3 regions of the Pseudarthrobacter sp. DSP2-3-2b1 genome follow, and region 1 is predicted to be linked to each of the others. Evidence: riboswitches for the same ligand, from Rfam matches in the RefSeq annotation. Region 1 holds a riboswitch; each other region holds the start of a gene.
The links. Region 1 has a riboswitch for cyclic di-AMP ahead of ACP7AX_RS08240 (LysM peptidoglycan-binding domain-containing protein). Riboswitches for the same ligand answer to the same signal wherever they lie in the genome.

Region 1 (9,357 bases):
GGTCCCGGAGTTGTCCTGGGCTTCAACGAAGCGTTCCAGGTTGTAGGGGTCATTCATCTTTGTCTCCTCAGTTCAAGCGGTTCGGGCTGAGTCTAGGCGGTCTCGGCGGTGATCCCGGACGTCAGTGTGGCGGCGTGGCGCATCCACTCGTCCGGATCCTGGTGCCACCGGCCAACGACAGTTTCGGCGCGCTGCCTGTCCTTGCCCTTCAGGGTGGCCAACAGCGGCCGGACCACGTCTGCAACGAGCGGTGACACCAGCTCAGCTGTCCGCGCGGTACGGATGAACCCCTCCACCCGGGTCAAATCCGAATGGCGCAGCAGGGCAGCGCGTGACTGCAGGAGAACCACCGCCGCCAGCCTGCGTTCAAAGACGGGCCGCCGGCCGGGGCCGGGCTGGCCCCAAAGCACGGAAGCGAGTGCCGTAACTTCGTCGTGGTCAAGGTCTTTGAACTTCCGCGTGGCATCGCGGACCGTCCCGCGGATGGCCCCTACTGAAGCCCCGTAGGAGGCCAGGGCACCGTCAACCCTGTTTTCCACGTCATCGGCCCGGTACCACGAGCCCTCGTTCTGCAGCGTGGTGTCAATGAAGGCCGCCGCATCCTGCACCCTCTGGCTCATGGCTTACCGTCCGTAGCGCCCGGCAGCGGCGTGGTTGATGCAGAACATCGTCCAGGGACGCGCTTCCAGGCGGCCCTCCGCGATGGGCTGACCACAGACGGCGCAGATCCCATATTTGCCGTCCACGATCCGCTGAAGCGCGGCTTCGACTTCGGCCAGCCCGGAAGTGCTCTGGTCCAGCAGAGCGGCCGCCTGGGACAGTTCGAAGGCAATGGTGGCACCTTCGGGATCGTGTTCGTCGTCCACATTGGAATCCTGGCGGGCCGCATTGGCCGAGGAAATATCGGCCCGGAGCGCCGGCAGCAGGGCAAGTTTCCGGGCGCGCTCGTCCTCGAGGAGGAGCCGGAACCGTTCGAAGTCAGCCATGGGGAAAGCCTAGCCCCGGCGCCCGCCTGAAGGGGCTCGACAACCGCCGGCAGCAGGAGCATGCTGGCAGTCGTAAGCGCCTCAGATGCTGCCTGGCAGCCAGGGACGGACAGCTGATGGGCACAAATCCCGCAGAGAAAGTCAGCGCCATGCCTACAAATATCGTCACCCAGCTGGCAGTGAAGTCCCACGACACTCCGGATGAGAAGCGCCGTCCGGACAAAACCGAAGTGGACGTGGTCAGCCTGGGCGACTACACAGTGGGACGCTTCACCTTCAAGCCCGGGTGGCGTTGGTCAGACTGTATCAAGCCCGTAGTCCAGACCGACTCGTGCCAGAACAACCATGTTGGTTATTGCGTGTCCGGAGCGCTCAGCGTTGAGACTACGAACGGCAACCGCATCAGCATTACCGCCGGCAATTCCTACACCATTCCGCCCGGACACGACGCCTGGGTGGACGGGGACCAGCCCTTCGTGGGTATTGAATTCCTCAGCGCGGCGGAATTCGCGAAGGCGCCGGGAACCTGACGGGCCGCCCTCCGCGGCGGGCCGTCAGTACCAGTTGTTGGCAACCGAATGACTCCAGGCACCGCACGGTGACTTGTACCTGTCCGAGATGTAGGCCAGGCCCCAGTCCACCTGCGTCCGGTAGCTGGTGAGCCAGTCGCTCCCGGCAGAGCCCAGCTTTCCGGGCGGCAGCGCCTGCGGGATGCCGTAAGCGCCCGAATACGGGTTGGTGGCTGTGGTCAGCCAGTTGGATTCCTTGGTCCACAGCTGGGCCAGGCACTGGAACTGGTCCTGGCCCCACCCGTAGGCGGACAGCCGCCCGGAGGCGTAGCTCTTCGCGCCGGCCGGATCGTTCACCGCGCCGCCCGGTATTGATGGCACGACGACGGCGGGTGGCGGAGCCGGCGTCGGGCTTGGAACGGGAGCCGGTGCTGCCGGCGGTGGTGCAACGGGTGCCACCGGCGCGGGGTTCACTGGTTTCCGGGCGGCTGCCAGGGCGGCCGCCTCAGCAGCCGCCTCCGCCTGTTGGCGTGCCTGCTCGGCAGCCGCGGCGCGCTTGGCTTCCTGGGCACTCTCGTACGCGGCGAGGGCTGCTTGGCCCTGCCTGAATTCACCTTCCACGGCCGCCGTTGTCCCTTTGAGGGATGCAAGCTGTGCGGTGAGCTCCTGGCCGTGGTCCTGTTGCTCCTTGATCTGACGGGCCGTGGCTTCCTGGGCTGACTTGGCGGCGTCGAGCTTGTTCCTGGCCTCTCCTGACAACCGCTCACGCTCCGCCCTGGCCGCCTTCTCCTGCCCGGCCAAAGCCTGCGACACCCGCTCGGCAGCTGAGGCCTTACTCACCAGGGTGGCTGTCTTGTCACTCACGATCTGAACGATGTTGAGGCCTTGGATGCTGTTGGTCTGCACGGCATCCAAGGCCACGAAGAAGCCCATATTGGTGCCGCCGGTCTTGTAGGACTGGGCCGCCAGCGCTCCGATGTCCTTCCTGTGCTGTGCCAGCTCGGCGGTGGCGCGGGTGGTCTGGGCGGTCAGTTCGTCCAATCGTGCACCCGCGGCCTGCAGGGCTGTTTCCGCGACCGCGTACTCGGCCGCAGAACTGACGGCGGCGGTCCCCAGTTCTTCGCCGCGCTCCTGGAGACCTCCCAGGAGGTTAGTGATTTGGGTGACCTCCGCGGCTTTCCCGGCCTCACTTTGCTTGGCGTTTTCCACGTCCTGCCACGACGGATACCCACCGGGTGGCGCTTCGCCGCCGGCGTGGGCGGGCAAGATTGATAACGAGGCGGCAAAGGCCAGCGCCAAGGTTCCTGCAATGGCAGGCAGCCTCACTTTTTGGAGAAAACGCGACATAGTTTGTGAGCCTACCCGGCATATAAGGCATTCCGCCCCTGACCTGCAACATCGTGACGGTCAGGTGTTCAAGCAGGCGCAGAAGCGAGGCACTTCTACCGCTTACATTCCGTTACCGGAATGTGACATTGCCGGCGAGTAGAGGTTATGGTCGTCCGGTGCCCCGGTTCAAAGCCGGGACATTCCCGTCAGTATGCCGAGCCCTGCCGCTGAACCGGGACCCCAGCTCATAACTGGCAGGGACGGGGGAACCACGTTTCCACGGCTTCGAAGGAAGCCTTGGGGTTAAGTCGATAGCGCTCCGTCCTTGACGGAAGCGTTGCCGGCCGGGTGTCTCCGACCCGAACCCGACAGCTCACCCCGCAGGCATGGGAGAGGCAATCAACCATGTCCAAGAACACCACTTCCGCACGCCATCGTGCCGCTGCAAACCGCTCTATTGTGCTGACAGGCCTGTCTTCGACAGCTAAAGCACACGCCCGCACCATCGGCAGGCCAGCCCTGATCGCTGTGGCCGCGTCCGGAATGCTCTTCAGTGCCGGCACCGCAGCCCAGGCAGGCGTCCACGGCCCTGACACGGCCGGAAGCACCAACGTCCAGGGCCAGGCCAGCGCACCCGCTGCCGCCCCGGCAGCCGCCACGGCTCCCGCAGCAGGCAACGTCCACACCGTCGTTTCGGGTGACACGCTGGGCGCTATTTCCGCCGCCAACGGTGTTGCCCTCAACGACGTCCTGGCCGCCAACGGCCTGTCGATCACTGCCATCATCTACCCCGGCGACCAGATCCAGATTCCTGGTGCCGGCTACGCTGCGCCGGCACCTGCCCAGGCAGTCGCTGCGCCGGCCGCCCCGACCAACACCGGCATCCGGCTGGCGTCCACCGCGGCACCGGCAGCTCCGGCAGCTCCTGCAGCCGCGGCTCCGTCCGGTGCAGCAGGCTCCGCCATCCTGGCGTCCGCCTACTCACAGGTGGGAATCCAGCAGGACTGCACCGCCATGGTGGAGAAGGCACTGCGCTCGGTCGGTAAGAGTGTGGGAGACCTGGCCCCCGGCCAGTTCTTCCAGTACGGCAGCGTGGTGGGGGCCCCGGCCGCCGGTGACCTGGTTATCACGGCCGGCCACGTGGGCGTTTACGCCGGCAACGGCCAGGTTGTCAGCGGCGGCGTGGACGGTTTCAAGACCGAAGTCCACTCCATCAGCTGGCTCACGGGAGCATCCTTCGTCCGCGTAGCGTGATCCCAGCCGGAACGAACGGCGGCGGGGCAGCCTCAAGCAGCCCCGCCGCCGCCGTCCGCTGATTTTGTCAGGTCCCGCAGAAAGTCCGGTAGCTCCCGAAGTCCTCCGGCGCGGGGCCGGCATATCGCTCAAGGCCAGGCCGCTCCGTATACGGATCCGCCAGCACATTTACTAAACGGTTGAAGGGGCCAAGGTCCCCGGCCGTGGCTGCTGCGAGGGCCTCCTCAACCAGGTGGTTCCGGGGGATGTACACGGGGTTGGCCCGGTTCATGGGTTCCGCGTCCGGAGCAAGCGCCTGCCAGCGTTCAGCCCAGGCCTCGAACGCTGCGGGATCCACAAACAAATCACTGACAGCTTCAGTGGTTCCACCGGCTGCTGAGCTGAGGCTGCGGAAGAACGACGTGTAGTCCACTTCCCCTTCCGCCAGCATCGCCAGGAGTTCGTTGGCCAGCGGCGCCACCACGTCGTCCTGGGCCGCCGCCTCCAGCCCGAGCTTGGCCTTCATCCCGGCCAGCCAAGCGGCGCTGTATTCCCCGCGGAAGGCGCCGAGCGACTCCACGGCCATGGCAACAGCCTGCTCCTGGTCCTCATGGAGCAGGGGCAACAGTGCCTCGGCGAGCCTGGTGAGGTTCCATTCGGCAATAAGCGGCTGGTTGGCGTAGGCATAGCGCCCGCCCTGATCGATTGAGCTGTACACGGCGGCCGGGTTGAAGGCGTCCATAAAGGCACAGGGACCGTAGTCGATGGTTTCGCCGGAGATGGCCATGTTGTCCGTGTTCATCACACCGTGAACAAACCCCACCAGCATCCAATGAGCAACCAGCGACGCCTGGGCGGCTATCACAGCATCAAAGAAAGCCACATAGGGGTGTGCAGCCTTGGCCGCTGCCGGATAGTGGCGGCCGATCGCATGGTCGGCAAGGCGGCGGAGGAGTTCAGTGTCGCCATTGACCCTGGCGAACTGGAAACTCCCCACCCTCAGGTGGCTGCCCGCGACCCGGGTGAGTACAGCCCCGGGCAGCATCGTTTCGCGCTGCACCGCCCGCCCTGTCCCGACGACGGCGAGGGACCGCGTGGTGGGGATCCCCATCGCGTGCATGGACTCGCTGACGAGGTACTCGCGCAGCATTGGGCCGACGACGGCGAGGCCGTCGCCCGCGCGGGCGAACGGTGTGCGTCCGGAACCCTTAAGATGAACGTCGCGGAGCCGCCCGCGGGCGTCCGTGATTTCCCCGAGGAGCAGTGCCCGGCCGTCGCCCAGAATCGGCGAGTAACCGCCGAACTGGTGGCCCGCATAAGCCTGGGCAACAGGAGTGGCACCGTCCGGGACCAGGTTGCCGATCAGCAGGCGCGTCCCTTCAGGAGTGCGAAGCTCAGCCGGATCCAGGCCCAGCTCAGCGGCCAACGGCTCATTCAGGACCAGAAGTTGCGGGTCCGGAGCCTCCTCCGCCTGCCAGGGAACGGCCAGCTCTTCGAGGTCGCGGGCGAACCGGCCCTCGAAGGACAGCGTGGTTTCTGCTGCAGCTCTCATCTCTCAAGACTACCCGCGGGGGCTGTATCCACAGCCGACTCCGGGGGCTCCGGAAGTGGGCAGCGCCTAAAATGTTTGTCCCCTGGACTCGCTGCAACGCTTAGACGTGCTGCTTGAACCAGGCCAAGGTGTCGTTCCAGGCTGCCGTGGCCTGAGCCTCGTTGTAGCGCTCGCCCGTATCATTGTGGAAGGCGTGGTCGACGCCGGGATAAACGGTGATCTGATGCGTGATGTTGTTCGCTGCCAGGGCATCGCGGAGGGCGGGCATGGCCCCGGTGATCCGCTGGTCGCGTTCAGCGTATACGCCGAACACCGCTGCCTTGATTGAGGGAACCTTGGTCAGGTCCGGGGCGGGTCCGTAGAACGCGGCGGTGGCTTTCAGGCCGGGCAGCTCCGTCGCCGCCTGCCAGGTGATGCCGCCGCCAAAGCAGTAGCCATTCATGGCTATCCGCTCCGGGTCCACAAAGACCTGCCCTTGGAGGTACTCCAAAGCCGCCGCGAAGTCCGCAACGTGGCGGGGGGCCCCTGCACGGGTGAGTGCTCCGGAGACTGCGTCGGAGTCGAGGCTGGCGGTCCCGCCCTCCCGGCTCAGCAGGTCCAGGGCCAACGCAGCATAGCCGGCCTTGGCGAAACGCCGCGCAACGTCCTGGATATGCGGTGTGAGCCCTCGGTTTTCGTGGCAGATCATCACCGCCGGACCGGACTGTCCGGAGTCCGGCCGCGCGAGATAACCACTGATCTCGGTGCCGCCGGACGCGAACGTGACGGTCGCCGTCGTGAGCCCCGCATCTCCTTCCGGCACGGAAAGCGGGCTTTTTGCCCCGGGAACCGCACTTCCGGTGGGTGCGCTGCCGGCCGCGGAGGAAGGCGGGGGGCCGGAGCTCGGCATCGGGTCGCTGCCGGAGGGTACTTCCTCCGGGGTGCAGCCCACCAGCAACATGGCTGCTGACGCTGCGGTCATGCTTCCCATGATGAACGCGACCCGGCGGGTGAATGTGCGGTGGGACATCTCGCCGGCGCGGTAATCGTCGAAGAATTCCTCGATCAGATACCGTTCAAACTTTCCAAGCTCGATCATCACAGGCCTCCTCGGCTGAGGCGAATATCCTCCTCCCGCTCCGGAAGTCCCGCAAGGGCCGGTGGCCTCTGGTGGGCTGTCGAACCCGCGAGCTCAGAATTGTTCAGCCGGGATGCTGAAGCCCAGGTCAAGGAGTCCGCGGCCGGCCTGTTCCAGGATCGGATCCATGGTCAGCGAAGCATGGTTGAGCAGGACGTTGACATCGCGCTGGATGCGCTGCAGGGGATGCGACAGCCGGTGGACGCTACCGCCTGACCCCGTGAGAATGAGGCGGACGGCCTCGGCCGACGCCGCGCCGCTCAGGCCAAGGGAGAGCCGGTACCGGGACCGTTCCTCGTCCGTGAAAGTCACGGGCGGGCGCTCATACGCACCGGAAACCACCCGAACGGCTTCTTCCCAATGCAACCGCGCAGTGGCAACCTGCCCGTATGCCTGTGTAAAGCGGGCCTGGGCGAGGGGTGAATCGGCCTGGCGCAGCTGCACCGTCTGCTTGACTTTGCGCACCATCATCAGCCCGCGGAACACCTCGAGGGCGTGCTCGGCGGCACCCAGGGCGGCCGCGGGGGCAACCATGTTCAGGAACGTGGCCATCGGGACGTGGATGTTCGGATCCGGGTGAATGCTGCTGCCGGGGTTGTCCGCCGCCGCCAGCCGGTCCCAGGCCAGCGCCCGGTGCGCAGGGACAAAGAGCCCTGCAGCCCTGAGGTCATTACTGCCGGTCCCCCGCAGCCCGGCCGTGTGCCACACGTCCAGCAGTTCAAGTTCAGCCACAGGGACCAGGAACTGCATCCGGGCACCGCCGTGCTGTGCGGCCAGCAGAGCCCATTCGGAGTGCATGACGCCGGAGGCAAAGCTCCACCGGCCCGAGATAGTGAAACCGCCTGGAACTTCCGCTGCTTTGCCCGGGGGCGCCCCGGTGGCTGCCGCCAAGGGGGCGGGCCCGTTGGCGAACACTTCGTCCTGGGCCTGTTGGGGCCAGCGTGCCAGCATCCAGACGTGCTCCACGAGGTGCCCCACGCTCCAAGCAGTGGAGACACAACCCTGCGCCAGCCGGCGCACCACCTGGACATAGGTTTCCAGGCCCATGCCGAATCCGCCAACAGCCTTGGGTGCGAGCATCTGGAAGACGCCCGCTTCCTTCAGTTCCGCCATCGTGGCCTCCGGGACCTGCCGGATCCGCTCGGTCTCTTCGGCGCGCTCCCGCAGCCGCGGAACAAGGGCATCCACACGGGCCAGCAGCTCATCGTGGGTGGGGACCTGGACGCTGGCAGGTGCAGAAGCAGGAACGTCACCGGGCATGGCCTCCGGAAGCTCGATGGTGTGTGCCGTGTGGTTCCTTTTCGCGGACAGGTAACGGTGGTTGGCCTCCGAAAGGTGGACGCCGGTGGGAACCTGTTCCCTGACATTGATGCCGAGGGCCGCCAGCTGGCCCACCTTGTCCGGGTTGTTGGTGAGGAGGCTGATGCGGCCTGCGCCAAGTGCTCCAAGCATCTGGGCCGCAGAGCTGTAATCGCGTTCATCCTCGCCGCGGCCCAGCGCGAGGTTCGCCTCGTACGTGTCCATGCCCTGGTCCTGTAACGCGTACGCGTCGAGCTTGGAGTAGAGGCCGATCCCGCGCCCTTCCTGGCGGAGGTAAAGGAGGAAGCCCCCGACGGCGGAGATTTCCTCGACTGCCTCGCGCAGCTGTGGGCCGCAGTCGCAGCGCTCGCTGCCGAAGACATCGCCGGTGAGGCACTCGCTGTGGAGCCTGACCAGGGGTGCCTTACCTGACGATCCTTGGTCAAGGAGGGTCTGCTCCCACTCACCGAGCGCCAGCAGCAGGTGCTCCTGACCGTCGGACAGTCCGTGGAACGTCATCACCTCGGCCGTGGCCATGAAGCCGTCGGGGAAACGCAGCGGGACGGTGACCTGGCTGCGCACGGTGGCCGGTTGTTCGTAGGGACGCACCATGGTCCCGGACAAAACGGTCATCTCAGCTCCTCGGGAAGCAGGTACGAAGGCAGCGGGTTGACCCCGCAGTGAACGAAGCCAAAGCCAGCAGTATTAGTTGAATATTAAAGTAAACCGTACAGCCCATTGGTTCACGACGCAAGCGGTTCGAGAGTCAAGAAACTTCATACTTGAAGTAAACGGCCTACACTGAACCCATGGAGCATGACAATGAGCCACGCTGGCTGAGCAACGATGAACGCGATGTCTGGCTGACACTGGTGGGCGTCATGATGAAGCTCCCTGCTGCGCTGGACACCCAACTGCAGCGTGATGCCGGGCTGAGCCACTTCGAATACATGGTTCTGGCCGGACTGTCCGAAGCGCCTGCCCGCACCCGCCGGATGAGCGATCTTGCCGCCTTCACGGAGTCCGGCCTCCCCCGCCTGTCCCAGGTGGTGGCCCGCTTGGAAAAGCGTGGCTGGGTCAGCCGTTCCACCGATCCCTCCGACGGCCGGATCACGCTGGCCACGCTCACCGACGAGGGCTGGCAGAAGGTCAGCCGGACGGCTCCGGGGCATGTGGAGGCCCTCCGCAACCTCGTGTTTGATCCCCTCACAAAGGCGCAGTCCCGCCAGCTGGGAAGCATCGGCAGACGGATCATGACCGCCGTCGACCCCGCGGACCGTTGCCTGCGGACCGGGGGCCCGGCGTCCGAGCCTAATGACGCAGGCCCCGCCG
Region 2 (9,357 bases), on a different contig from region 1:
ACCGGGGCTGGGCAATCCCCTTGCCACCACTTCAGAGCCGGTCATCAGCAGCTTGACCACCGGCTTCCCCTGGACCAGGAGGTCATCGTGTCCGGCCAGCGCAGCGACGGCCAGATGAGCCGGATTCAAAGCCACTCCCGCTTTGACCAGCACCTCCCCCGCCAATGCTTCCTCGCCGGCTTTCCGGATGTGCTGGCCGTTCCTGGGCTCTCCCGGCCGGGCGGTTCCGCCGGTTAACAGAAGCGGCAGGCCGTCGTCGTCGGTGCCCAGCACCGAACTCTCGCTGCGCAGGATCGCTTTGGCGCCCGGCGGGATCAGTCCGCCGGTGACAATGGGACTCGCCTGGTGCGGGGCCAGCCGCTGGCCGGCCTCGGCAACAATCCAGGGGCCGCTGCCGTTGACCGCCCAGCCATCCATCGCGGAGGACGCGTAGTGCGGCATGTCATGCAAGGCCGTGATGTCTTCAGCCAGAACCCTGCCGAGGGCCTGCCCCAACGGCACCCGTCCCGGGGGAATGGGCGTGGCGGCGTCGAAGGCCGCCTTGCGTGCTTCCTCCCACGTATGGGCCAGGTGGTGTGCCGGGGGTTGCTGCGGGGCCGGGCTTTCGTCTGCGTCGCCAGGGGCGGCAGTCATCCGACGGGCATCATTCGACGGGCGTCCCTGCGGACTGGGCGTCGTAGTCTTTGGCCAGTGAGCGGGCAACGTCCATGGCGGAGGACATGGACACAGCATCGGTGGCCTGTCCGGATCCGGCCGCCAGACCGGCTGCGAAACCAGCAATGAAGGTGGTCAACGGGGCCGCAGGGCGCACTACTGAATGCGCGGCCACCCCGGCCAGCGACAGGATCGCGTTGACATCGATCTGGACGTCCTCCAGCTCGTAGGCCTGAAGCAGCGCCCGGCACCACTCTTCCAGTGTCTCGTCCTGGTTCTTCACGCTCAGTCTCCCAAATCATCTGCGGCGGCGTCTGGCTGCGAACCACTCAGTGGTTCCACGCCGGCCACTCCAAGTGCGGCGGCATCGTCCCAGGTGTCCACGTCAGCTGTGGAGCCCGCCGGGACGGCGACAAGCTGCACGTCCAGCCTAGCAAGGAGTGAGGTGACCGAAGCGTTCGTCAGGCCTCCCACTGCCGCCCGTTCGTCCACAGCACGTTGTAGCGCGGGTGTGCTATAAAATCCGACGAGGGGCTGGCGCCGCCCGTCCTCCGAAACAGCAACAACTCCGTCCGGCTGTCCGGCTCCTGCGGTACCCAACATTTTCCTGAGCTCTGCGACCGCACGCTCCACATGGGGCATGTCGCAGGCCAGCACCAGGGTGAAGGGCGGACGTTTTCCGCCCACGGCGGCCAGGCGCGCAAGCCCGGCCCCGATCGCGGCGGCGGGGCCACCGTAGACCGGTTCCTCCCGGCAGCCGAGCAGCCCGGCAGGCAATTCAGCAGGATAGGGACCAACCACAACGGCGGCCCGGGCTCCCCCGGCAGCGGCGGCCGAGCGGCGGAGGAGCGTATCGCCGTCGTACGTCAGGCTCTGCTTCGGCACGCCTCCCAGCCGTGACGAACGGCCGCCGGCAAGGATAACGGCGTCAAAGGGCACAGGGTCAGGATCCACACTCCCAGCCTAACCGTGCGGCCACGGCCGCGGCAGTCCACGGGGCGCAGGCGAGCTGGGAGGAGACTCTGTGAAGGTGGCGGTCAGGCAGCCCGTTCAGGCAACAGGAAGGGGTCCCACGCGGGCGTAGGCTTTTCGAGTTCCTTGATCTGCCAGATGGTGCCGTGGGGCGGCTCGGGAACAATCCTCAGCTTCCAGCCCATTTCAGAGGGCGTGTGGTCACCTTTGGTGTTGTTGCACCGGAGGCAGGCCGCGACGAGGTTCTCCCAGGAGTCCGTACCGCCGCGGGATTTCGGCTGGACATGGTCGATCGTGTGGGCTGCTTTTCCGCAGTAGGCGCACCGGTGGCCGTCCCGCCGCAGTACCCCGCGGCGGCTCACGGCAGTGCTGTGGTTGTATCTCGGGCGGATGTAGCGGTTCAGGAGGATCACGGACGGGCGGCCCAATATCTCCTGCGGTCCCACCACGGGATCTTCGCCTTCGGCAACAACACTCGCCTTGCCGGTAAGCACAAGGACGAGCGCCCGGCGGAAGGTGATCACCGCCAGCGGTTCATATCCAGCATTCAGAACGAGAGTGCGCATGCACGTACCTCTTTGTGGCCGCACCCGTCAGGGGCACGAGGGCCGGCTGCCCCCGGCATAATCCGGGCTATGGATCGACACCACAAGAGTAAACAAAGAAACCCGTGATTAACTAATCGCCGGCACGGGAACACCGTCGTGTCGGGCACTGGTTCCTCCCCGTGGCGGGGCCGCTCCCCCACTGCCGGTCCCCCAAGGTCGCTCCCCCCAGTGCCGCCCCCCCCTGCCGGTCCCCCGTGAGGCGGCCCGGGACAGCAAAGGACCCCCGCCGGGTGGCGGGGGTCCTTGAAGCTGAAGCAGCTGCTAGGAAACGCGGATGAAAACCGGTCCCGAGCCAACGTTGGCGCTGAATACAACGGTCTGGTTGCCGTTGTAGCCGCCGTGCACTGCCTGGCCGTTGCCGGCGTACACAGCGATGTGGGCAACGCCCGCGCCGCCGTCGGCGTAGTAGATCAGGTCGCCCGGCTGAGCTTCGGCGGCACTCACGGTGCGGCCCAGGCCCAGGTAGCCCGCGGGCCAGTCGTGGAAGTTGATGCCAACGGCAGCCAGGGAGTTGGTCACCAGCATGGTGCAGTCCTGCATAACACCGAGCTGTGCGTAGGCAGCGGAGAGGATTGCTGCTCCCTTGCCGCTGGCAGCAACCGGTGCCGGTGCGGCCGGAGCCGCGGCGGTGGTCACCTTGACAGCAGCGGCGCGGGCCGGAGCAGCGGCGGGAGCTGCTGCTTCCTGCACCTCAACCTCGGGCTCAGGTGCCTCAACAACGGGAGCCGGTGACGTGGTGACAGCAGGCTTCTCGTAGGAGATCGCAATGGTGGATTCAGCGGAGATTACTGCCGGGGCGGAGACCTCAAGCTCAAGGTTCGAGACCGGGGACACTTCACGCTGGACGCTGGTGTCGGCGGCGTTTGCCGCGATACCGCTGGTGAGGACCAGGCCGGAGGCAGCAGCGATAACCGCTGCCTGGCGGCCCATGCCGCCGGCGTTGTCGCCGACAGCCTTGGCAATGACAGCCAGCGAGTTGGTCTTGGTGGTGACCTCGGCGCGGTGCCGTGCAACTGTTGCACGAGTAGTCATTAATTTTCTCTCTTTCGATTTCCTCAGGACCGCGTGGGCAGGCCAGGGTTTGGACGCGCCGGCATCTTGGGGGTACGTCGGCACGTCCCGAACGGGGATTTAGCGAAAGGTTCAGGCGGCATTGGTCCTGCAGCGCGAGGCTGCAGGATTATTGCCCGGCAGGAACCGGGAGCGGTGGTTAGTTAGCCGCCCATGGTGAAGAAGGAGGAGGTGCCCGTGGAGGCCGCCGAGTGGAGCAGCGTGCCCTGTCCCGGGTTGAGCGCGCTGATCATCATGCCGTTGCCGACGTAGATACCAACGTGCGCGCCGCCATTCTGCATGACCAGGTCACCGGGGACCGGCGTGGAGGTCGGCTTCATTGCGGTCCAGGCATTGACGCGGGGAATGCTGATGCCTGCCTGGGCGTAGACCCACTGGGTGAAGCCGGAGCAGTCCCAGCCGCTGGGAGAAGTGCCGCCCCAGACGTAGGGGCTGCCGATGCCGGTGTAGGCAATGGCTGCCAGGCCGGAGCCGGAGGCAGTGGAGACGGCGTCCGCGAGCTTGCTCGGAGCCTTCTCCGTAGCGTCAGTACCCTCGGTAGCGGTAGCCGCGGCGGTCTCAGTGGCCGTCGACTGCGCACGGACCGGTTCGATCTTCGGCGCGGCGGTGGTGGTGACCACCGGGCGTTCGAAGGAAACGGTGGCCGTGGGAGCCGCGGTGACGGCCAGGGCGGCCTGGGCTGACTCGGTGGAGGCGGACACGCCGGCGGTGGAATCCGCAGCGTTGGCCGGAAGTCCCATGGTCAGGATCAGACCTGACGCGGCTGCGATGACTGCAGCCTGGCGACCTACGGTCCCGGCGTTTGCACTGACCGCCTTGGACACTGAGCCCATGGGGTTGGTGCGAACCGTTTGCGCACGGTGGCGCGCAGAATTATGGCGTGAAGACACGAAGGTAGCCTCTCCCAATGCCTGCGAGGTGAGCTGTCGGATTCGGATGGGAGTGCACCCGGCCACGCGGCTTCCTGGGAAGCTTTGCGACTTAACCCCAAGGCCTTCAGAATCAAAGGCCAAAATTGGTTCCCCCGCCCCTGCCAGACGAATTCATGCGAACGGACCTTGAGCGGTGGCAGAGCTAGGCAATCCACTCAAGAACGTCAGCTTCGGAAAAGCTGGCGCGAGTTAGACGTTACAGGACTTCCAGACCAATGTCACATTCAGGTCACGGCATGTCACCGAGATTTGATAGTTGGCCATCATTTGACTCAAAGCCACCCTGTGGGGTCCACGACTTCGCCGTTGACCTGGACCTCGAAGTGGAGGTGGCAGCCCGTGGAGGCGCCGGTGGTTCCGCTGAGCGCAATGACATCGCCGCGGCTGACGGTCTGGCCCATGGTCACGCTGGCGGAGGACAGGTGGTTGTACGTGGTTTCAAGGCCATTGCCGTGATCCACCACGACGCGGTTGCCGCCGCCGTACTGGTGCCAGCCAACGAAGGTGACCGTGCCGCTTGCGGCGGCCTGGACAGACGTCCCGCACTGTGCCGCAAAGTCCTGGCCCCGGTGGAAGTCTCCGGAGCCGCCGGTGATGGGGCTGATCCGGAAGCCGAACGGAGAGGCGGTGGCCAGTTGCGCCAGAGGCGCGCCGAGACTTCCCGCGGAGGCTGCACGGGTGATGGATCCGGCTGACTGCGCGCTCAACAGCTGCTTGAGCTTGCCGTCCGGATCGCCCTTCGTGACGACCGAAGAGCGGCTGAAATCGATCTGCGCGCCGGCGGCGGCGGAGATTTCGGGCTGCGGGGCGGCGGAAACAGCCGAGGCCGGCTGCCCCTGCTCCGGCTGGGCCATCACAGGGCTGGTAGCGGGAACCGTCACGGTAAGGACCAGGCCGGTTGCGGCCAGGGCGATGCCGGCTTTTTGGCCGATGCCGCTGGCCGAGGCGAATTCAGTGATCTGCCGGAAGGGTCCGCGGCGGCGGCGTGCTTCGCGCTGTGAATCGCGGGGCCTGTCGGCGGTAGTGACTTCGGCCGCACGCGGCGCCGAAGCGGGGCCCGCCGCGCGGCGGCGGCCCCTGGAGTATTGCGTGGTCAAAAATGTTCCTCTCTGGATAGCCTGCGAAGTTAGCTGTCGGATTCGGGTCAGAGAGATCAAAGACCCGGTCCGCCGTGACAAGCACTTGGCGCAGAAATATCCCGTGAGGATTCTTCATTGGAAGAGGCTTGCTGCTGACGGACTACACCCCAAGGCAGCCTTGGCTGCCGGTTGTGGTTCCCCCGCCTCTGCCAGTTAGTGACTCGTGCACCTGGTCCGCTGGCAGAGCTCGGCTCCGGATCAGGTAACGCTTTTGTATCGACGTTCTGTTAAAACTATAAATGATTAAGCAGGACAGTAACAATTCCGTTATCTTTGCAGATCCGCTGTCACTGCGCTAAAGAAGGCCGCGCCGAGCCCCCTAGTCCCTTCGAGCAGGCACAACCGACCCGTCAGCCGACGGACACGAATACGTGCGCCGCCACTTCAGGAGGGAGTTCGAGAGCCCCTTCGATGCCCGGCACGCGGACGGAGATGTACTCCCCGACTCGCTCCAGGGTGACCGAAGCGCCGGGGCGGATCCCGCCTTCATCCAGCTGGACCAGCAGTTCGGGCTCCACCTGGATGGGCTCCGCCAGGCGGCTGACTTTGACGCTGGAATCAGGCCCGTAGCCCTGCATGGCCTCCAGGAGATTAATCACACCGTCGTCAAGAAGCGAGGCCGGCGCTCCGCCCAGTGCGGCCAGCCCTGGGATGGGGTTGCCATACGGGGACTCCGTGGGATGGTTCAGCAGTTCGTAGATGCGCCGTTCAACCCGCTCGCTCATCACATGTTCCCACCGGCACGCTTCGTCGTGGACATAGGCCCAGTCGAGGCCAATCACGTCCGCCAGGAGGCGTTCTGCGAGACGGTGCTTGCGCATGACTTCGGTGGCCCGCTTGCGCCCGGTTTCGGTCAGCTCCAGGTGGCGGTCCCCGGAAACCACAACCAGCCCGTCACGTTCCATCCGGCCGATCGTCTGGGACACCGTGGGCCCCGAGTGCCGCAGCCGTTCGGCGATGCGGGCGCGAAGAGCAACAATGTGCTCTTCCTCAAGCTCCAAAATGGTCCGAAGATACATCTCGGTGGTATCAATCAGATCCGTCATACAGCTCAGCTCCTCGAGCGCAGTACCTTGCGTTGTCCCACCGTATCGCGTCCGGCGCAGCGGCGAGGTCCGGTGAAAAGCCTAGCCTATTTTGATTTTGTCCGGATAATTCCGGCCCCTGCAGCATCCGGGCATTCTGTCTCATTGACTGGACTATGACGGTGCCGGTTCGGTGCCAAATAGCCGGTTCAGGCAGAATAAAAGAGGCCCTTGGTCCAGTCACTGCCGGCCACCCCACCGTCCTTCGGACATGAGTCATGTCAAACGCCGAAATTTGGAGCCCCTGTGAGCGAAACCAGCATCACTATTCCTGCCGATCTGCTGCCAAAGGACGGACGGTTCGGCGCAGGCCCCTCCAAGGTCAGGCCTGAGCAGATCGAAGCGCTGTCCGCGGCATCAAAGACCATCCTGGGCACTTCGCACCGCCAGGCGCCGGTGAAGAACCTCGTGGGGTCCGTCCGCGAGGGCCTCAGCCAGTTCTTCCGCGCCCCTGAGGGCTATGAAGTGGTGCTGGGTGTCGGCGGGTCAACGGCGTTCTGGGATATCGCAAGTTTCGGCCTGGTGGAAACGAAGGCGCAGCACCTGTCCTTTGGGGAGTTCGGCTCCAAGTTCGCCTCGGCCACCAACAAGGCCCCGTTCCTTGACGCCTCGTCCATCATCACCTCGGAGCCCGGCACCCGCCCGGCGGCAAAGGCTGAAGCCGGAGTGGACGTGTACGCCTGGCCGCAGAACGAGACCTCCACGGGTGTGGCGGCGCCGGTCAAGCGCGTTGAAGGCGCCGATTCCGGTTCGCTGGTCCTTGTTGACGCCACCTCCGCGGCAGGCGGCCTGGACGTTGATGTTGCCGAGGCCGATGTGTACTACTTCGCACCGCAGAAGAACTTTGCTTCCGACGGCGGCCTGTGGCTTGGGCTGTTCTCCCCCGCCGCCCTGGAACGTGCGGCCCGGATCAAGGCCAGCGGCCGCTGGATCCCGGACTTCCTGGACCTCCAGACGGCCATCGACAACTCCAGGCTGAACCAGACCTACAACACGCCCTCGCTCTCCACCCTGGTGACTCTCGACTCCCAGGTGAAGTGGCTGAACAGCAACGGCGGCCTGGACTTCGCAGCGGCGCGCACCGCGGACTCTGCCGGCAGGATCTACAGCTGGGCCGAGGCTTCAGACTTCGCCACACCCTTTGTGGCCAAGGCCGAGGAACGCTCCAACGTCATCGCCACCATCGACTTTGACGGCTCCATCGACGCCGCCGCGATCGCCAAGGTGCTGCGGGCAAACGGCGTCGTGGACACCGAGCCCTACCGCAAGCTGGGCCGCAACCAGCTCCGGATCGCCACGTTCGTGGCCATCGAACCGGATGACGTCTCCGCTCTGCTGGCCAGCATCGACTTCGTCGTGGGCGAACTCCGCAAGTAACGGACGCTTCAACGTCCGACGGCGTCGTCCGGGTTTTGCTCCCGGCCGGCGCCGTCTGCTGTGTCCCCGGGCTGGGAAACGCCGCCCAGGTGGGATATCACCCGGAAGTGGCGCAGCCCGCGGGCCCGCCGGTTGAACGTGATCCTCAGCTGCTGGGCCCGGATGATCCATAGGAGCCCGATCAGCGCTGCGAGGAGCCCTGAGGCGGCGGCGACCGCAAGTGCCCATCTGGCCCCTGCCACGTTGGCCACCCAGCCCACCAGCGGCGCCCCGATAGGGGTGCCGCCCATGAAGATGGCCATGTAGAGGGCCATGACCCGGCCGCGCATGACTGGATCAGTAGTGGTCTGGACGTAGCCGTTGGCACTGGTCATCATGGTGATCGCGAACAGGCCCACGGGCACCAGGGCTACACCGAACCAGAAGTAGTCCGGCGCCAGGGCGGCAAGTCCGGAGGTCACGCCGAAGGCGGCTGCCGCGCCGAAGATCATCCGCAGACGGGGTTTTCCGCGGCCTGCGGAGAGCAAGGCTCCGGCCACGGAGCCGATGGCCATGATGGAGTTCATCAGCCCGAACTCATCAGCGTCCAGCCCGAATTCGGTACCAACCATGGCCGCGATGAACAGTACGAAGTTCAGCCCGAGCGTTCCCACGATGAACACTGCAACCAGCACCACCACCAGGTCCGGCCGGTAACGGACGTAGCGCAGGCCCTCGCGGATCCGCCCCTTGCCTGCGGCCGCGCGGGGAAGCTGGCGCAGGGACGCCGTCGGGATCTTCCACAGGCTCAGGAGCATCGCCAGGAAGGTGCCGGTATTGATCAGGAACACCCAGCCCGGGCCGACCGCCACGGTCAGCATTCCGGCTACTGCGGGGCCGATCATGCGGGCCACGTTGAACGACGCGCTGTTCAGTGCCACGGCGTTCGGCAGGTAGTCATCCCGGACCAGCTCTGAAACAAACGTCTGCCGCACTGGAGCATCGAGCGCGGAGACCATGCCCAGCAGCAGGGCGAAGCCGTAGACATGCCAGAGCTGACCTGCGCCCAGTACCACCAGGACGCCCAGTCCCGTGCTGAGCAGCGCCATGGTGGACTGTGTGATCACCAGCAGTTGCCTGCGGCTGTAGCGGTCCGCCACCAGTCCGGCTACCGGCGCCAGGAAGAGCTGGGGACCGAGCTGGAGCGCCATGGTGATGCCCATGGCGCCGGCGTCGTGGTCCGTAAGGTGATCGAACACCAGCCAGTCCTGGGCCGTCCGCTGCATCCAGGTTCCGATGTTGGAGACCAGCGCGCCGAAGAACCAGATCCGGTAATTGAGGACGTGCAGGGATTTGAAGGTGGACATCAGGTCCGGCCCACGTCATGAAGCACCCCGCAAGGATCCAACCTTTTAGTCAGTCTTTGCCTCGCGCGGTTCGTCTCCGGCATCATCGACGTCGTCGGCGTCGTACTCATCTCCGGCACCGTCGGCGTTGCCATCGGCGTCGTCGGAGTCGTCTTCCGGTGGCTGCGCCGCAT
Region 3 (9,357 bases), on a different contig from region 1:
ATCGACACCCGCGAGGTGAGCCGCGCCGGCGACGACCTCCAGCTCACTGCCACCCAGTTCGAACTGCTCCGCTACCTGATGGAAAACCCCAAACGAGTGATCAGTAAGGCTCAAATCCTGGACCGCGTCTGGAACTACGATTTCGGCGGACAGGCCAACATCGTGGAACTCTACATTTCCTACCTCCGCAAAAAAGTCGACTCGGTACACCCGCCCATGATCCACACCGTGCGCGGCGCCGGCTACGTCATCAAGCCTGCGGAGTAGCGCCGCCATGTCGCCGCCGCGGGCAACCCCGCCACCCACACGGAGCTGGCTCAAACCCGCCACCTGGCACCTGCGCACCCGCCTTGTATTGCTAGCCATGGCCCTGCTGGTAGCCATCTGCGGCTCTGTAGGACTGTTCAGCTACGCCTCGATGGACTCTTTCCTCACCCGGCAACTCGACGAACAGTTGACCCAGGCCGCCGCCCGGTCCAACGATCCCGGCCGGCCCCCCGCGGGCGGATTCAACGGCAGGGACCCGCTGGACGCCCGTGGCCAAAGTGTCGGAACCCTCAACGCGCGGATCGTGAACGGCCAGATCAACAGCGGCGGCTACCTCGACTCGGACACCACGCGCTCCGCCCTCAGCTCAGAGGACAAGCAAACCCTGCTTGCCTTGGCGCAGAACGGAAATCCCGTGGACCGTTCGCTGTCCAACGGGGATTATCGGATTGTCGCCGTGGCGACCGGCTACGGCGACGTCCTGGTGACCGGCCTTCCGCTCGCAGCCAAGGAAAGCACCCTCGCCTCGCTGGTGTGGACGTTCACATTCGTTTCCCTCGGCGGCCTGGCGCTGATTGGCCTTGCCGGGACCGTGCTCATCCGGCGCACTATGAAGCCGCTGGAGCAGCTCTCGGAGGTCGCCACCCGAGTCTCGCAGCTCCCCCTGGATGCCGGTGAGGTGGCACTCGCGGTGCGCGTCCCGCCGTCGAACTCTAATCCCGGAACCGAGGTAGGCAGCGTCGGGCACGCGCTCAACCTCATGCTGGACAACGTGGCCAATGCCCTGGAGGCGCGGCAGAAGAGCGAAACCAAAGTGCGGCAGTTCGTGGCCGACGCGTCCCACGAACTCCGCACCCCGCTGACGGCCATCCGCGGTTACACAGAGCTAATGCGGATGACCGAAAACTTCACGCCGGACGGCCGGAAATCGCTGGCCCGCGTGCAGAGCCAGTCCGAACGCATGACGGCCCTGGTGGAGGACCTTCTCCTGCTCGCCCGGCTCGACGAAGGCCAGCCGCTGAAACTGGGCGAAGTGGACCTCACCCAACTGGTAATTGAGACCGTCAGTGACGAAAAAGTTATGGCCCCGGGTCACAGCTGGCGTCTCGAGCTGCCGGATGAGCCGATCGCTGTCACCGGCGATGCATCGCAGTTGCGCCAGGTTCTGGTGAACCTGCTCTCCAACGCCCGCAAGCACACGCCTCCCGGCACCACGGTGGTGACCGGCGTCTGCAGCGCAGCTGATGGGAGCGCCGAAGTAACGGTAACGGACGACGGCGGCGGCATGCCGGCTGACTTCGTGGACCAGGCGTTTTCGCGCTTTGCCCGCGCAGACGCTGCCCGGGCGGGCACGGCACCGGCCTCCGGATCTGCGGCTTCCGAAGGCACCAGCGGACTCGGCTTGTCCATCGTCCAGTCGATCGTGGAGGCTCACGGCGGAACGGTGACCGTAGATTCCGGCCCCGGCAAGACTGTTTTCAAGCTTCGCCTGCCCTTCGCCCACTGACCCTGCAAGCCGACACACCGCCGTCGTGATCTCCGTTACCAAAATGTGACTTAAGCGCTGAGCTCCTGTACCGTCGATTAGGTGCAGCTCTATCGGGCTGCATATCCGGATGACGCCAAGCTCTGCCGCTTCCCGGATTCCGCGTTCAGAGGCAGAGGCGGGGGACCCACGGTCCCGGGCCACGAGTGCCCTTGGGGTTAAGCCAGCACGTGATTTTCCGTGTGGCCGGATGCCCTCATCCGAACCCGACAGCTAACTCCGTAGGTGTGAGAGGCGATCCATCATGTCTGAATTCAAGGTACAAACGCGCCCTGAGAACGGGTCAGAGAAACTGCACGGCCGCCATGAAGTTACCGAGGCAGGCGCGGCACCGGGAGCTACCGAGTCCGGCTCCCCCACGTCACCCCGCGCAAAATTCCCGTCCTTTGGCCGCCGCGCAGCCGTATTCACCGCGGCGTGCGCCCTCCTTGTAGGCGTCGGCGCCGCAGGCCATGCCTCGGACGCCAATTTCCTGACGGCCAGCGAGACTGCGCCGGCTTCCGGTGCCTCCGCTGACGCGGATTCCAACCTGAGCTTCGAAAAGGCCGAGATCCAGGCCAAGCCTTCCCCGGAAGCCGCGCCGGCCGAAATCAGCGTCGCGCCTCAGGCTGCCGAGCCGGCACCCGCGGCTCCTGCGCCTGACCCTGCTCCTGCGCCCGCCCCGGCACCTGAGCCTGCCCCGGCGCCCGCTCCCGTTGTAGCAATTGATGACCCGGCCGGCGCCCAGGCGTACGCCGCCGGGCAGCTAGCCTCCTACGGCTGGGCGGCTGACCAGATGCAGTGCCTGAAGACGCTCTGGACCAAGGAATCCGATTGGACCACCACGGCCACCAACCCCAGCAGCGGCGCGTATGGCATCGTCCAGTCGCTGCCTGCGGAGAAGATGGCGAGCGCCGGTGCGGATTACCGCACCAATTACCGCACGCAGATCAACTGGGGCCTGAACTACATCCAGGAGCGCTACCAGTCGCCCTGCGGCGCGCTGAACTTCCACCTCTCCAACAACTGGTACTAAGCCGCACCACTGGTACTAAGCCGCACACAACTGATACCAGCCGCACAGCCGGTAACAGCCGCACACCCGATACCGGCCGAACAAGGACCTGGCGCAGCCCGTACCGGACGCTACTGGTCCCGCCAGCTGTAGTACCAGCTGGCCCAGCATCTGTTGGCGCCGCGCCCGCCGGGGCATACTGGGGCCATGGAATTCACCACCACCATTCTCGGCAGCGGCAACAAGACCGGCATAGAGGTTCCGCCGGAGGTGGTTGCCGGACTCGGAGCGGGCAAGCGACCTCCGGTGGTGGTGACCATCAACGGCAAAAGCTACCGCAGCAGCATCGCCGTGATGGGCGGGCAGAACCTGATCGCTGTCAGCGAGCACAACCGCGAGTTCACCGGCGTTTCAGCCGGTGACACCGTGGAGGTGCACGTCGAGCTGGACACGCAGCCCCGCATAGTCGAGGTTCCGGACGACCTTGCCGCGGCCTTGGCTGCCGAACCTGACGCGCAGGCGTTCTATGCCACGCTCAGCTACAGCGGTCAGCGGCGTTATGTGGAACCCCTCGCGGACGCCAAGACACCGGAGACCCGGGCACGGCGGATCGCGAAGGTAGTTGCCGATCTCAAAGCTGGAAAGAAATAGTCCTTAGTCCCTGCGCATCTGCAGCCACAGAAGCGGTAACTGCTGAGTAGTCCGGGATATGCAGGACGCCGGGCGGCAGCGCTCCAGTGTTGGCTCCCACTGCGATGGTCCGGATGCCGGCGGCCACCCCGGCAGCAATTCCTGCCGGCGCATCTTCAAACACCACGGCGTCCCCGGGCTCCACGCCCAACAGGCGTGCCGCCGTCAGGTAGCCCTCAGGGTGCGGCTTGCCGAAGGTCACAACGTCAGCCGTCACGGACGTGCCTGGCATTGCGAGTCCGGCGGCGTCCATCCTGATATCCGCCAGAATCCGGTCGGCGGACGTCACCAGCGCCACGGCGTCGGCGGGCAAGCTTGCGAGCAGCCGGGCGGCCCCGGGCAGGGCGATGATGCCGGCAGTCCGCACCCGTTCCATGGCACTAAGTTCCTCGGTGAGCGCCAGGACATCCGACCCCGCCGGAGCGAACCGCCGCACCGTATCGACGGCCTGGACACCATGGGAGGTCCGCAGGATTTCGGCAATGTCCAGGCTGTACCGGGCCGCGAACTCACCCCATACCTCCTCCACCACAGCCGTGGAGTCCACCAGGGTTCCGTCCATGTCAAAGAGGACGGCACGGCAGGTGAGCGTGCGTGCTGCAGAAGGAGCGGGGAGGGTCATGCTCCCCATTTTGCCTTGCGCGGATTCGCCATACGGCTTTACCCGGCGCGCTATGTTCCGGGTCCGGGGATGTCGCGCCCGGGGATGTACTGCACGGCCCATTTGTTGCCGTCCGGATCCGCAAAATAGACGAAGTGACCCCAGTCCTGCACGTCAATATCGCTGACATCCACGCCGTTGTTTTTCAGGTGGTCGTGGGCCGCCTGGATGTCAGTGACCACGAGCTGCAGGTTCGGCGCACTGCCCGGCGGGGCATCCGTGAGCCCCTCGCCGATGCTGATGGAGCAGGCGGAGCCAGTCGGGGTGAGTTGGACGAAGCGGATTCCGTCAGTGGGCCGTTCGTCGAAGTCCGCGTTGAAACCTACTTTGTTGACGTAGAAGTCCTTGGCGCGGTCGACGTCGGATACGGGCACAAAAACGAGTTCAAGTTTCCAGTCCATCCGCACAGGGTAGCGGCGGGGCTGGGAATCCGGTAGGGCCGGCTGCCCTCTGTCAGCCTGCGATGCCATAGAGGCGGTCGCCTGCGTCGCCGAGCCCGGGGACGATGTACGACTTCTCGTTGAGCTTCTCGTCGATGGACGCCAGGACGATGGTTACGTTGGCGTCGGCCAGTTCTTCCTCCAGCTTGGCCAGACCCTCCGGTGCGGCCAGGAGGCAAATGCAGGTCACATCCGAAGCGCCACGCTTGAACAGGAACTTGATGGCTTCGCGCAGAGTGCCGCCGGTGGCCAGCATGGGATCCAGCACGAAAATCTGCCGGTCGGTGAGGTCCTCGGGGAGTCGCTCGGCGTAGGTGATGATGTCCAGGGTCTCTTCATCCCGGGCCATGCCCAGGAAACCCACTTCGGCGGTGGGGACGAGCTTGGTCATGCCTTCGAGCATGCCCAGGCCGGCGCGGAGAATGGGAACCACCAGCGGAGTGGGCTTGGTGAAGGCGGTTCCCACCGTGGTGCTGACCGGAGTCTCGATGGTGACCGGCTGGGTGCGGACCTCGCGGGTGGCCTCGTAAGCCAGGAGGGTCACCAGCTCTTCCGTCAGCTGCCGGAAGACCGGTGACGGGGTGTTCTTGTCCCTCAGGACGGTGAGCTTATGGGCGACCAGCGGGTGGTCCACAACGAGAGTGCGCATGGGTCAAAACTATCACCCGGGCGCAGAGCCACCGCCCGAGGATCCACCGCCTGCACCGCGTTCAGTTGAGCCCCCTGTTGAGCCCTGAACACGCGCACCATCTTCGGTGTGGTCGTCCCGCAGGACCGGGTGTTCGAACGTGGGAGCCGGCCCGGCATGCTCATGCTTGCGCGTCAGATGGAAGAGCCGGTGCGCCAGGATCACCATGCCCACCCAGGCAAGGCCAAGGAACCAGCCGGCCATCACGTCAGTCAGCCAGTGGTGGCCCAGGAACACCCGGCTCAGACCCATGGCGATGATGAAGATTGCGCCTGCGGTGATGGCTGTGATGCGGGCCCAGAGCATTTCGAACTGAAGGCACATGATGTAGATGAGCACACCTATCACCACCGTGGTGTTGAGTGTGTGGCCGCTGGGAAATGATGGCGAGGTTTCGTAAGGCGGGACCGCTTCGGCGTGGTCCGGGCGGGTCCTGCCCACCAGGCGTTTGCCGAAGGTGGTGGCCGTGGTGGATACGGCTGCGGCCCCGCCAACCAGAATGATGGGCCGCCAGGTCCTGCTCAGGAAGGTGAGCCAAGCGGTCAGGATGCTCGCCAGAATGGGCATGCCAATGCCCCCGCCAATGTTTGTGAAGGCAGTCACTGCGGCATCCAGGCCGGGGTTCCGCAGGTCCTGCGCGGCGTCCAGTGCGGGCAGGTCCAGGGATGCGAGGCCCTCGTCATCCACAACGTTGTCGTACACCTCGGCACCCAGCAGCGCCATAGCTACCACCAGCGCGCCACCTACCAGCAGCGTGATCCACAGCGCGGCGTACGGCTTGAACCAAAGTCCCAGGCGTTCCCTGAGGGTGTCCGTGTCCACGTTGCCTCCCCGGCGTCCATGCTTTGTTGGCTGGATATCCTTCGAAACTATCATTGAGCCATGGTCCCGGCAGAAAAGGAACACGGCGAGTGGATGGCCCTTGCCCTGGAGGAGGCCCGGCGGGCACTGGACACAGAGGACGTGCCCATCGGCGCTGTGGTGATTGGTCCCGACGGCGGAGTGCTGGGTTCGGGACGGAACCAGCGGGAGGAGTTGGGAGACCCCACTGCCCATGCCGAAGTAGTGGCCATCCGCGAGGCCGCGGAGAAGTTACGCGAGCTGGCGAGGATCGGCGGCGGCACCGGTGATGGCTGGCGGCTCGCGGACTGCACCCTTGTGGTCACCCTTGAGCCGTGCGCCATGTGCGCCGGAGCTGTTGTGCTGGCGAGGATTCCCCGCGTGGTGTTTGGCGCCTGGGACGAGAAAGCCGGCGCTGCGGGCTCAGTCTTTGATGTTCTCCGCGAGCGGCGCCTCAATCATTGGGTGGAGGTTTACGGCGGTGTCAGGGAAGAGGAATGCGGTGCCCTGCTGAGGGATTTCTTCGCGGCCCACCGCACCGCCGCCCACCCCAGCGGGCTGTGACCCGCGGACCCCAGCTTTTGACCCCGCGAACTCCAGCTGCGATCCATGAACCCCTAGCCCGCAGCATCCAACGCATCGATCCGGTCCTGGCGGGAGCTGGGCGAGTCCAGGCTGAATGAGCGGAAGTCACCGAGCTCGTCCCGGATCCAGGCTTCCACTTCGGCAATGCGCCGGCTTACGGCCGGGGTGGCGCCGTCGAAGAGCCAATGGGCGATCCGGGCGTTTCCGGGATCGTACTGCCAGAGTCCGATGATCCGGCCGCGGTCCACGATGGGGTGATCCGGGAGATCGGCCTGCAATGCGAGCGTTGAGCCAAGCACTTTCCTGTCTTTGTCCTCCTCGGCGAAGAGTTCAGCCGAATTCCGCCGAAGGAGGACGAGCGAGTCGGTGCCCGCGAGCAACTGGATCTGTTCCTTCCCCGGCGGCTCGTAAGCAGCGAGGCGCCCGACGTCGTCGGGCAGCATCCACAGCACCTCCCCGTTCGCGGTGGGGACCTCCACGGCCGCGGTGGCGGCAAGTGCCGCCTTGGTGTGGGCCAACGTGAACCCGGTGAACCACTGCGATTGTTTGGCCGTGGCTCCTCCGGTCCAGCCCAGGTACCGCTCCATCAGGAGGCTGCGGGCGGCGGCGTCGGCCATTGCCGTGGGCTGCAGGTTCCAGATTGTGTACGCGTACCGCTGCTGATCGAGGCGCCCGTTGACCGGTACCCGGCGGATCCGGCCGTCAGCCTGCAGGAGGCCGAGGGCCGCCGGAAGTGTGGTTGCGGCGCCCTTCTTCTTGCCTTCGTCGCCCAGGTTCCGGACCGAACCGCCCAGCACGTCCTTGAGCTGCTTGGGGTCCAGCGGGCCACCCGCTTCCGCAAGGGCATGGAGGATCTCCTCTTCCAGGAGCGTAATCTCACCGCGGTCGACGCCCATTCTGGCGAGCACCCTGAACGGTGCCACGGCAGCATCCCGGCCAATCTGGAGGCCCCAGGCAAAATCCTCGTTTCCCAGGACGTAAGTGCAGCCGCGGGCGGTGGGTAATTCGTGGATTTTCAGGGACAGGACGTCGGCGTCTGCCTCGTCGCGGCTGGTTCCGGCGCGGGCGAAGAGCGTCAGATACGGGTTCGCGCCACCGACGGAGCGGGCCCATCCCGCTGACGAGAACACCTCGGCGGCATCCGCACCCAGCAACGACCCGTCGAGGCCCTGCTTATGCCAGGCCCACGCCTGCAGCAACTCAGGGGTGAGCAGGTCCGGCGAAGGATTCTCGGGCGGCGGCGTTTGCGTGTTCACTTCGGCATCTGGGACGGCATGCGTAGTCATGCCTCATTGTGCACTGGAGGTCCCTCCCGCGGTAGGCGGCACCTCAGCGGGCATTGCAGTTGCAGGTGCTGTTGCCGACGCCGACGCCGACGCCGCGAGGATCTCCAGCACGTTCAGCGCCGTGGCGTCCCAGCCCGGCAGCCTGTCCCGGGCAGCGACGGCGGCCGTTCGCCAATCGTCGCGGAGGGCGGCGTCCGTCAGCCATCCCCGGATCACGGCAGCGAGCACGTCCGGTTGGTCGTTTTCAGGACCGGCCAGCCCGACGGCGGTACCTGGCAGGGCGGCCGCTTCAGCCAACCGAGCGCTTTCTTCACCGACCCGAGGGTGGGGCGTACTGCTCCCCATGCCCAATGCATCCTCCGCACCTGTCCCCTGCCGGACGATGACCGGGATCCCATGTGCCAATGACTCGGTGACCACCAGACCAAACGATTCCGCCTTCGATACGAGCAGGCTCAGGTCCGTCCGGTTCCATGTATCCGCCAGCGACTTTCCCACCAGCTCGCCGGTCATCTGCACCCGGCCTTCCAATCCGTGGGAGGCAATCGCGGACCGGACCAGTTCCGCGTACGCGGGGTCGGCGTCGACCGTTCCCACCAGCGACGCACTCCAGGCCAGATCCTGGAGCTGCGCCAGCGCCGCAACGATCAGCGTCTGGTCCTTGTTGGGGAGCAGTGCGGCTACCGCGATGAGGTGCGGCGGCTCCGAGCCGGCCGCCAACGGTGCCGCATTCGTCCCGGGGAGCACCACCCTGCCTGACAGCCCGTACTTGTCGCTGACATGGGCAGCGGCTGACTCACTGGTGCAGACCACGCCAGCGGCTGCCCGCAAGGACCGCTTCTCGGCGTCGGGATGGCTGGGTGAGGGCATGTGCAGCAGGACCCAGGTTCTCTGGCCGGCTGCGGCGGCGTACTCAATCTCGTCCGGGGCACCGCAAGCGATCAGGCCATCCACCAGGGTTACAGTTCCCGGCGGTACCTCCGCCGTCGGCTTCCAGGTGCCCAGCTTCCAAGCGCCCAGCAGACCACCCAGCCGGCGCCGTTCCTTGGCGCTGGCATCGGGCCAGGAGCCATCTACCGGGACTATGTCCACCTCAACGCCCAGCGCCCTTAGGCCCTCGGCCAGCCGCGCGTTGAAGACGTTGCCGCCGGAGTTGTGACGGATGTTGCCCGGAACCAGGAAAGTGACGTGCACGGGCGATCAGGCGGTCAGGTCCAGCGAAAAGGTGGCCCAGGCGTCCGGGTTTTCGCGGAGGGTGACGTCGATGGCCGTCAGTTCACGGCCGTCGGCGCTGTCCTTAAGCTTCGACGAAACAGACTGGGCGATGTACTCAGCCAGCGCCTCCGTGGTGCTGAGCTTG

Region 2: linked by a shared signal. The riboswitch ahead of ACP7AX_RS02290 (C40 family peptidase) and the one ahead of ACP7AX_RS08240 (LysM peptidoglycan-binding domain-containing protein) in region 1 are both predicted to bind cyclic di-AMP.
Region 3: linked by a shared signal. The riboswitch ahead of ACP7AX_RS16970 (hypothetical protein) and the one ahead of ACP7AX_RS08240 (LysM peptidoglycan-binding domain-containing protein) in region 1 are both predicted to bind cyclic di-AMP.

The regions. Positions count from the first base shown of each region.
Region 1 is NZ_JAFCTI010000005.1:106,749-116,105, forward strand. Features, by position in the region: gene ACP7AX_RS08215 (DUF1810 domain-containing protein) at 1-57, opposite strand, end outside; gene ACP7AX_RS08220 (DNA alkylation repair protein) at 93-620, opposite strand; gene ACP7AX_RS08225 (TraR/DksA C4-type zinc finger protein) at 624-986, opposite strand; gene ACP7AX_RS08230 (cupin domain-containing protein) at 1,136-1,516, shown strand; gene ACP7AX_RS08235 (lytic transglycosylase domain-containing protein) at 1,541-2,842, opposite strand; cyclic di-AMP (ydaO/yuaA leader) riboswitch at 3,040-3,226, shown strand; gene ACP7AX_RS08240 (LysM peptidoglycan-binding domain-containing protein) at 3,230-4,078, shown strand; gene ACP7AX_RS08245 (protein adenylyltransferase SelO) at 4,146-5,609, opposite strand; gene ACP7AX_RS08250 (dienelactone hydrolase family protein) at 5,710-6,687, opposite strand; gene ribA (GTP cyclohydrolase II RibA) at 6,781-8,658, opposite strand; gene ACP7AX_RS08260 (MarR family winged helix-turn-helix transcriptional regulator) at 8,835-9,357, shown strand, end outside; gene ACP7AX_RS08265 (serine hydrolase domain-containing protein) at 9,337-9,357, opposite strand, start outside.
Region 2 is NZ_JAFCTI010000001.1:528,871-538,227, forward strand. Features, by position in the region: gene ACP7AX_RS02265 (molybdopterin molybdotransferase MoeA) at 1-633, opposite strand, end outside; gene ACP7AX_RS02270 (DUF6457 domain-containing protein) at 644-937, opposite strand; gene mobA (molybdenum cofactor guanylyltransferase) at 940-1,608, opposite strand; gene ACP7AX_RS02280 (HNH endonuclease) at 1,692-2,192, opposite strand; gene ACP7AX_RS02285 (NlpC/P60 family protein) at 2,496-3,266, opposite strand; gene ACP7AX_RS02290 (C40 family peptidase) at 3,449-4,138, opposite strand; cyclic di-AMP (ydaO/yuaA leader) riboswitch at 4,200-4,365, opposite strand; gene ACP7AX_RS02295 (peptidoglycan DD-metalloendopeptidase family protein) at 4,510-5,334, opposite strand; cyclic di-AMP (ydaO/yuaA leader) riboswitch at 5,338-5,548, opposite strand; gene ACP7AX_RS02300 (iron dependent repressor, metal binding and dimerization domain protein) at 5,727-6,422, opposite strand; gene serC (phosphoserine transaminase) at 6,708-7,838, shown strand; gene ACP7AX_RS02310 (MFS transporter) at 7,847-9,184, opposite strand; gene ACP7AX_RS02315 (DUF3027 domain-containing protein) at 9,230-9,357, opposite strand, start outside.
Region 3 is NZ_JAFCTI010000016.1:1,544-10,900, reverse strand. Features, by position in the region: gene ACP7AX_RS16980 (response regulator transcription factor) at 1-267, shown strand, start outside; gene ACP7AX_RS16975 (HAMP domain-containing sensor histidine kinase) at 275-1,774, shown strand; cyclic di-AMP (ydaO/yuaA leader) riboswitch at 1,902-2,052, shown strand; gene ACP7AX_RS16970 (hypothetical protein) at 2,058-2,828, shown strand; gene ACP7AX_RS16965 (YdeI/OmpD-associated family protein) at 3,015-3,458, shown strand; gene ACP7AX_RS16960 (HAD-IA family hydrolase) at 3,439-4,119, opposite strand; gene ACP7AX_RS16955 (glyoxalase superfamily protein) at 4,170-4,559, opposite strand; gene upp (uracil phosphoribosyltransferase) at 4,612-5,247, opposite strand; gene ACP7AX_RS16945 (phosphatase PAP2 family protein) at 5,260-6,081, opposite strand; gene tadA (tRNA adenosine(34) deaminase TadA) at 6,169-6,690, shown strand; gene ACP7AX_RS16935 (DNA glycosylase AlkZ-like family protein) at 6,744-7,997, opposite strand; gene ACP7AX_RS16930 (glycosyltransferase family 4 protein) at 8,001-9,191, opposite strand; gene ACP7AX_RS16925 (6-pyruvoyl trahydropterin synthase family protein) at 9,198-9,357, opposite strand, start outside.